Regions from separate parts of the Reyranella sp. genome, predicted to be linked through region 2. Evidence: predicted binding sites of a transcription regulator. Region 2 holds the regulator's gene; the other holds the start of a gene.
What was found. Region 2 encodes LexA, which represses DNA repair genes until DNA is damaged. Its sites were predicted from a motif close to TGTTCNNNNTGTGTTCNG; they were not measured.
Positions count from the first base shown of each region.

Region 1: a site for LexA is predicted at 1,576-1,593, ahead of ACQY8M_RS06390 (YifB family Mg chelatase-like AAA ATPase). Genes of this name have one in related genera too.

Region 1 is NZ_OZ257242.1:1,319,678-1,324,045, reverse strand. It holds gene ACQY8M_RS06390 (YifB family Mg chelatase-like AAA ATPase) at 1-1,557, opposite strand, end outside; gene ACQY8M_RS06385 (Bug family tripartite tricarboxylate transporter substrate binding protein) at 1,663-2,619, shown strand; gene ACQY8M_RS06380 (flavin-dependent oxidoreductase) at 2,616-3,872, shown strand; gene ACQY8M_RS06375 (acyl-CoA dehydrogenase family protein) at 3,927-4,368, shown strand, end outside.
Region 2 is NZ_OZ257242.1:5,052,604-5,056,971, forward strand. It holds gene ACQY8M_RS24600 (class II aldolase/adducin family protein) at 1-758, opposite strand, end outside; gene ACQY8M_RS24605 (Bug family tripartite tricarboxylate transporter substrate binding protein) at 769-1,740, opposite strand; gene lexA (transcriptional repressor LexA) at 1,849-2,592, opposite strand; gene ACQY8M_RS24615 (molybdopterin molybdotransferase MoeA) at 2,701-3,918, opposite strand; gene moaC (cyclic pyranopterin monophosphate synthase MoaC) at 4,043-4,368, opposite strand, start outside.

The sequences.
Region 1 (4,368 bases), 3.7 Mb from region 2:
CGGCTCCTGGCGGCGATAGCTCAACGCCTCTGCGATATGCAGCCGCCGCACGGGATCGGAGCCGTCGAGATCGGCGAGCGTACGCGCGACCCGCAAGGTGCGATGCCAGGCGCGGGCCGACAGGCCGAGCCGTTCGGCGGCGCGGGTCAGCAGCGCCCGGCCTTCGGCGTCGGGCTCGGCGATCGCCGCGAGGAGCTTGCCGTCGGTGTCGGCGTTGCACCGCGGCCTCGACCAGCCGCGCGCCCAGTCGGACAGCAGGCCGGCACTGGGCTCCGCTTCGACCTCCGTGAGCGTGGACCGGAGCTTCGCCAACCGTTCGCGCTGGACGGCGCGCGCCGCCGCCACGCGCGCGGCGACATCGGCGGAACTCTCGGCCGGCGGCGGCAAGGCGAGATCGGCGGCCTCGACCCGGGGGACATCGATGCAGAGATCGATACGGTCGAGCAAAGGGCCCGACAGCTTGCCCTGGTACTCGAGCCCGCAACGCGGGCCGCGGCGGCAATTCTGGCCGCAGCGGCAGGGATTCATCGCGGCCACCATCTGGAACCGCGCCGGATAGGTCACATGTGCATTGGCGCGCGCCACAGTCACTCTTCCGGTCTCCATCGGCTGCCGCAGGGCCTCGAGCGTAGTGCGGTTGAACTCGGGCAATTCATCCAGAAAAAGCACTCCATGGTGCGCGAGCGACACTTCTCCCGGCCGGGCGCGGTGACCGCCGCCGACCAGCGCCTGCAAGGTCGCCGAATGATGCGGATCGCGGAAGCTGCGGCGCAGGGAGAGCTTGCCGTCGCCGGTCTCACCGGCCAGGGAGCGCACCATCGTGGCTTCGAGCGCCTCGTCCGCTTCGAGCGGCGGCAGCAGGCCGGGCAAGCGCGCAGCCAGCATCGACTTGCCCGAGCCCGGCGGGCCAATCATCAAGAGATTGTGGCCCCCGGCCGCCGCAACCTCGAGCACGCGCTTGGCCGTCTCCTGGCCCTTGATATCGACGAGATCGGGGTACTTGGCCGTGTCGTCCGCAGCGACGGACTGCGGCCGCAGCAGGGTCTGCTGGCCGCGCAGATGATTGATCAGGGCGAGCAGCGATGGGGCGGCAACGATCTCGACATGCTCGCCGGCCCACGCCGCCTCGCCACCGCAGGCCGCCGGACAGATCACGCCGCGCTCGCTCTGCGAGGCATAGAGCGCGGCCGGCAGGACGCCGGGCACCCGCGACAGCGAGCCGTCGAGCGCCAGCTCGCCCAGCGCGACCAGGCCCGACAGGCTCTCCCTGGCGATCACACCCATCGCGGCGAGCAGCGCCAGCGCGATCGGCAGGTCGTAATGGCTGCCTTCCTTGGCAAGATCGGCCGGCGAGAGATTGACCGCGATGCGCTGCGGCGGCAGAGCCAGCCCAAGCGCCCGCAACGCCGCGCGCACCCGCTCGCGACTTTCGCCGACCGCTTTGTCCGCCAGCCCGACGATGGCGAAGGCGAGGGTGCCGGGGGCGATCATCACCTGCACATCGACCGGCACCACCTCTACGCCCTGGAATGCTACCGTCTGCACCCGTGCCTGCATGACATCTCCTGTCCCAACAAGAACAAGTATAGAACGATCTACGATAAAGTAAAACACGTGTAAGTTGTATCGACGCGCGCCGAGCCGGCTGATTGAATGCCGGCCATGTATCGTCGTTCCTTTCTGCCGCTCGTCGCGGGCGTCATGGCAGCGCCGGCAGCCTTCGCCTGGCCCGACCAGCCGGTGCGTATCGTCGTGCCTTTCACCCCGGGCACCGGTCCCGACATCGTCGCCCGCTTCGTGGCAGAAAAACTGTCGCCCAGGTTCGGCCAGCCGGTCGTCGTCGACAACGTCCCCGGCGCCTCGGGCAATATCGGCAGCCAGCAGGTCGCGCGTGCCAAGCCCGACGGACTGACCCTGATGTCCTCGGTCAACACGCTGGTCATGAACGCCAGCCTGTTCAAGAACCTGCCCTACGACCCGGTGACCGACTTCGCGCCGATCAGCCTGACCGCCTGGGGCTCGCTGGTGCTGGTCGCAAACCCCGCCCAAGCGGCAAATACGCTGGCCGAGCTGGTCACCGCCGCGAAGGCCAACCCGCGCAAGCTGACCTACGGCAGCCCTGGTGTCGGCACACCGCATCACCTGTCGATGGCATTGGTCGAGCAGGCGAGCGGCATCGAGCTGCTGCACGTACCGTACAAGGGCACGGCCGGTGCGGTTCAGGACCTGCTGGGCGGCCAGATCGGCTACATGTTCCTGCCGGTCCATGTTTCGGCCCAGTACATCCGCGGCGGCAAGCTGAAGGCGATCGCCGCCGGCAGTCCCCGACGCCAGCCGCAGCTGCCCGACGTGCCGACCTTGATCGAGGCCGGCCTGGTCGGCGCCGATGTCGACATGTGGTACGGCCTGTTCGCCCCGAAGGCCACACCCACGCCGCTGGTCGAGCGTCTCAATCGCGAGGTTTCCGACATCCTGGGCAGTGCCGACGCCAGGACCATCTTCGAGGCGCAAGGCATGGTCCCGACCACCTCGACGCCGGACGCGCTGGAAACAATCGTGGCGCGTGACCGCAAGCGCTGGGCCGAGATCGTCGCCAGCCGCGGGATCGTTGCCGAATGAGCGCCCCAACCTCCTCCCCCGATGTGCTGATCGTCGGCGGCGGCATCGGCGGCTTGACCCTGGCGCTCAGCTGCCACCAGGCCGGCATCTCGTGCCGCGTGTTCGAGGCCGCGCCCGAGATTCATCCGTTGGGTGTCGGCATCAACCTGCTGCCGCATGCCATGCGCGAGCTCTCCGAGCTGGGCCTCGCCGACAGGCTCGCCGCGCACGCCATCGAGACGCGCACGCTCGCCTACTACAGCCGCCACGGCCAGCCGATCATCAGCGACGCCCGCGGCCGCTATGCAGGCTACGACTGGCCGCAGCTCTCGATCCATCGCGCCGATCTGCACAGGGTGCTGCTCGACGCCACCCGCGAGCGGCTGGGCGAGGACGCGGTGCGGCTCGGCCACAAGGTCACGCGCCTCGACCAGAATGCCACGCGCGCCACCCTGCATTTCGACAACGGCCACTTCACGCACGGCAAGGTCGCGATCGCCTGCGACGGCATCCATTCGGCGGTGCGCCGCCAGCTGTTCCCCGACGAAGGCCCGCCGAAATACTCCGGCGTCAACATGTGGCGCGGCGCGGTGCATTGGCCGCCCTTCCTCGGCGGCGACACCATGATCTCGACCGGCTGGATGACGGTCGGCAAGACCGTGATCTATCCGGTCCGCCGCGGCGCGCCGGAGACCGGCGGGAAACCGCTGATCAACTGGGTCGCCGAGCTGGAGCGGCCCGAGGCGGTGCGCCAGGACTGGACCGGGCGCGGCCGGCTCGAGGATATGATGCCGGCCTTCGCAGGGCTGAAGTTCGATTTCCTCGACATCACCGGCATGATCGAGGCGACCGCGGAGATCCTCGAATATCCGATGGTCGACCGCGACCCGCTGGAGCGCTGGAGCTTCGGCCGGATCACACTCCTGGGTGACGCCGCGCACCCGATGTATCCGCGCGGGTCCAACGGCGCGGGCCAAGCGATCGTCGACGCGCGCTTCCTCACCGGCCGGATCAAGACGCTCGGCGCCACGCCGGCCGCGCTCACCGCCTACGAGGCGGTGCGCAATCCGGCGACGTCCAAGGTCGTCCTCACCAACCGCACCGATCCGCCCGATGCCATCTTGCGCGAGGTCTGGAACCGCTCCGGCGGGAAGCGCTTCGACCGCCTCGAGGAGCTCATTCCGATGGCCGAGCTGGAGGCGATCCTCGAGCGCTACAAGAAGATCTCCGGCTTCGATCGCGAGACGCTGCGGACGCGGCCGAGCTTCGTGTGATTGCCGCGGTCCGTTGACCATGATCATTCGCTGCCGAGCATGCTACTGTCCGGCATGGACATAAACTTCGCCCCACCGACCGAGTTCGTCGAGCTTGCCGAGAAGACCAAGGCCTTCGTCGTCGCCAAGGTCATCCCCTATGAGAAAGACCCGCGCTGGACGTCGCACGGACCGACCGACGAGCTGCGGATCGAGCTGAACAACCTCGCCCGGGAAGCCGGCGTATTCGCACCCCATGTCGCGACGGAATTCGGCGGCCGCGGCCTGAACCAGGTCGGTCGGGCGCTGGTCTTCGAGGCGGCCGGGTATTCGATGCTGGGTCCGATGGCGATCCATTGCGCCTCGCCCGACGAAGGCAACATCCATCTCCTCGACGTCGTGGCGCGGCCCGACCAGCGCGAGCATTTCCTGCGGCCTCTGGCGGAAGGCAAGGTCCGCTCCTGCTTCTGCATGACCGAGCCGGGCGGCGCGGGCTCCGATCCCGGCATGTTGCAGA
Region 2 (4,368 bases):
TATCCCTTCGCCTTGATTACCTTCGGATACATCACCGAATCGCCGTGAGTGGCCATGTAAGCCATCTCCTCGTCGGTGACGGTTTCCGGCGTCCTGCCGTTGGCCGCGCACAGCATCTCGACGATGATGTTGCGCTTGATCTCGCTCACCAGCACGCAGGTGCGGTGATAGGCCTCCGACACGGTGCGGCCGAGCACCGTGAAGCCGTGGCGCTTCATGATGATGCAGTTGGTGTCCTGGATGAACTCCTTGATCGGTCCGACATCCTCTTCGACGTTGATGCTGGCCGGCAGGTAGTGTGCGGGCTTCTGCATCAGGTAGCCGTAGGTCAGGCTGTACGAGTTGATCTTTTCATAGCCCGCCGCCATGAAGGCGATCATCTCGTCGTGGTGGAGATGGATCACCGCGTTGACGTCCGGCCGCAGGCGCAGGATCTCGCGGTTCATCTGGTGGCCGACGGTGGTCGCGCGTTCGCCGGCCAGGATCCGGCCATAGGGGATGTCGGTGATGACGAGGTCGTCAGCCTCGACTTCCTCGAGGCTGATGCCCTGGGGCTTTGCGTAGCACACGCCGTCGGAATGGTTGGGATGGGCGACGCGGATCACCATGCCGCCGACGCTGCTGTTGACCAGGCCGCGGTTGGCGATCCGGTGAGCGTAGGTGACGTAGTCCTTCACAACCTTCGGATCGAACGAGACGCTCGGGTCGGGCGTCAGCTCGTTGACGCGAAAGGCGAGGGCGGGGCTGCCATCCATCATGATCGGGCTCCTATTCGGGCTTGATGCCGAGGCGATCGGCGAGGTCGCGCCACTGCTTCGTCTCGCGCGCCATGGTCGCGCCGAAATCGGCCGGCGTCGACACCACCGGCTCGACATCGATCGCGCGCAGCCTGCCGCGGCCGGGATCGGCGAGCAGCGCCTGTGCCAGGATCTTCTGGACGCGCTCGGCGATCTCTGGCGGCAGGCCGGGCGGCGCCACGATGCAGTACCAGAACACGTCCTGGAAATTCCTCACGCCGAGGCTGTCGAAGGTCGGCACGTTCGGCACCGCAGCCGACGGTCGTGTGACCGCGAAACCGGTCAGGCGGTTCTCACGCACCAGCCCGGCCGAGCCCGAGGGATTGTCGAGCATCACCGCGACGGTGCCGTTCATCAGGTCGGGATAGACCGCGGCCGCGCCCTTGTACGGCGCATCGATCATCTTGAGGCCGGCGATCTGCTCGAACTGGCGCGTCAACAGATAGCCCAGCGTCGAGGGGCCGAGCGAGGCGCAGGCGACCTTGCCGGGCTGTGCCCTGGTGTTGGCGATGAAGGTCGGGAGGTCCTTGGCGCCGGCGGCCGGTCCCCCGATCAGAATGTAGGATGTCGTGCCGATCATCGTGACCGCTGTGAAGGACTTCACCGGATCGTAGGGCAGGTCCTTGCGGAACACCGGCGCGGCGGCATGGCTGCTCGAGGTCGCGATACCGAACGTGTAGCCGTCGGGTGCGGCTTTGGCGACGATGTCGCTACCGATCGTCCCGCCGGCACCCGGCTTGTTCTCGATGACGATGGGCTGCCCAAGTGCCTCCGAGAGGTACTGCATGGCAATCCGTCCCGTGGCGTCGGTGCCCCCTCCGGGCGGCAAGGCGACGATGCAGCGGATCGGTCGGCTTGGCCAGGTGTCGGCGCGCGCGATGGCCGGAGCGGCGAGGGCGGCAGCCGCGCCCGTCAAAAGGAGACGACGCGTATATTCGGTCATGGACACGTTTGAACACGTGTCTCGCGGAGGCGCAACGGGTGCGCTGGGAGCGCGGCTCTCCAGAGCCGCTCATGATCATGGCGGCTCTGGAGAGCCGCGCTCCCAGCATTAATGATAACGGCGATAGAGGCCCGCGAGGCGACCCTGGATCTTGACCCGGTCGGGTCCGAAGATGCGGGTTTCGTAGGCGGCATTGGCTGGCTCGAGCGCGATCGAGGCGCCCTTCTTGCGCAGGCGCTTGAGCGTCGCCTCGCTGTCGTCGATCAAGGCGACGACGATCTCGCCCGACTCGGCCGAGTCGGCGCTGCGGATGATGGCGATGTCGCCGTTCTGGATGCCGGCCTCGACCATCGAATCGCCTTGCACCTCGAGGCAATAGTGCGCGCCCGAACCGAGCAGCGAGACCGGCACGTCGACGGTGGTGGAATTGTCGCGCAGCGCCTCGATCGGCGTGCCGGCGGCGATCCGGCCGTAGAGCGGCAGGCTGAGCGCCTGCGCCTCATTGGCCGCCAGAATGGCGCCGGCCAGCGGCATCCGCTCGCCGCGCACGATCTGCGGCACGAACCCTTCGCGTGGCTCGGCCATGCCGCGGCGCGAGTCGAGCAGCGGCGTGACGTTGGACGCCGGCATGGCAGCCGCCTCCGGCAGCTTCAACACCTGCAGCGCGCGCGCACGATGCGGCAGGCGGCGCAGGAAGCCGCGCTCCTCCAGCCCGGTGATCAGGCGGTGGATGCCGGACTTCGACTTGAGCCGCAGCGCCTCCTTCATCTCGTCGAACGACGGCGAAACGCCGCCCTCGTTGAGGCGCTTGTTGATGAACAGGAGCAATTCGTTTTGTTTGCGGGTTAGCACCGTCTTCTCCCCGGAACGCTTACCAGATTTCGGAACAAATCCCGAAACCCGACACATGTTCTAGTTTAGTTCTGGGGATTGGTCAACTTTTCCCAGGAACACTGGGGATCAATAGCCACCGGGGAGAACAGAAAGATCCACAATCCGCACGGTGTCACCGGCCTTCTTGGCCGGATCGTGCGGTGGTCGGATGAGCAGGGCGTTGCACCATGCCAGGACCGACAGCATCGAGCTGTCCTGCACCTTGTGGGGCTCGACGGTCAGGCTGCCGTCGGGCTGACGTGTCGCCAGGGAGCGGACGTAGTCCTGCCGTTGGTCGTTGGCCTTGACGTCGACCGCGAGGCGCGCCGGGACGGTCGCCGGCAAGTCACCGGCCTGGCCCATCATCCGCTCCATCGCGGGTTTCAGGAACAGCAGCGAACAGACCATGGTCGAGACCGGGTTGCCCGGCAGGCCGAGCACGCGGGCGCGGTCCCTGGCGGCGAACATCAGCGGTTTGCCGGGGCGCATCGCGATCTTCCAGAAATCCATCGCGAAGCCCTGCGCCATCAGCGCGTCCTGCACCAGATCGTGATCGCCGACCGAGGCGCCGCCGAGTGTGATCAGGATGTCGTGCTGCGTGCCGGCGGCGATGCGGTCCTGGATCAGTGCCGCGTCGTCGCGTGCGATGTCGAACAGGGTCGGGTCGCCGCCCCAGCCTTTCACCAGGGCCGCCACGGCGATGCCGGAGGAGGAGACGATCTGGTTGCGGCCGACCGGCTCGCCCGGCATCACCAGCTCGTCGCCAGTCGAGAGGATCGCCACCCGCGGCTTCCTGTGCACCGTGAGCCACGGCAGGTTCATCGCCGCGGCGAGGCCCACGTCGCGCGTGGTGAGCGTGCGGCCGGCCGCCAGTGGCGACTCCCCGGCACTGAAGTCGAGGCCGGCCTTGCGGACGTGCCGGCCGGGGATCGGCGCTTCGAGAATGGTGATCCTGTCGCCGTTGGCCTGGGTGTCTTCCTGGATGACGATCGAATCCGCCCCCATCGGCAGCGGGCCGCCGGTGAAGATGCGGACGGTTTCGCCGGGCTTCAGCGCGTGATCGTACGACCCGCCGGCGGCCGCTTCACCGACCAGGGTGAGCGTCGTCGGCGCGGCCGGCACGTCCTCGCCGCGCACGGCGTAGCCGTCCATCGCCGAGAGAGCGGCGGGCGGCTGGGTGAGGCGGGCCGTCGGCGCGACCGCCAGCACGCGGCCGGCCGCGTCGGCGATCGACACCATCTCGGCGGGCAGGGGGGAGGAGAAGGCCGCGATCACGCGGGCATGGGCTTCCTTGACGCTCAGCATGGCGCACCTACGCTTATCAAAGCAAAATTGTCATCCCGAGCGGAGCGAGGGATCTTTAAAGCCAAGAGCAAAGATCCCTCGCTCCGCTCGGGATGACACTGGGCTTGTACGGGCGAGTGGAGCGTCATGAGCGGGCGTCGAATGTCCCCGACTTGCCGCCCGACTTGTGCAGCAGTTTCACCTCGGCGATCACCATGCCGCGGTCGACCGCCTTGCACATGTCGTAGACGGTCAGCGCGGCGACCGAGGCGGCGGTAAGGGCTTCCATCTCGACGCCGGTACGGCCCTTCAGCTTGCAGGTCGCCTCGATGTCGACGGCGTTGCGCGCCTCGTCGAGCGCCAGCGTGACGCTGACCGAGGAGAGGGCCAGCGGATGGCACAGCGGGATCAGGTCGGGGGTCTTCTTGGCGGCCATGATGCCGGCAAGCTGCGCCACCGTCAGCACATCGC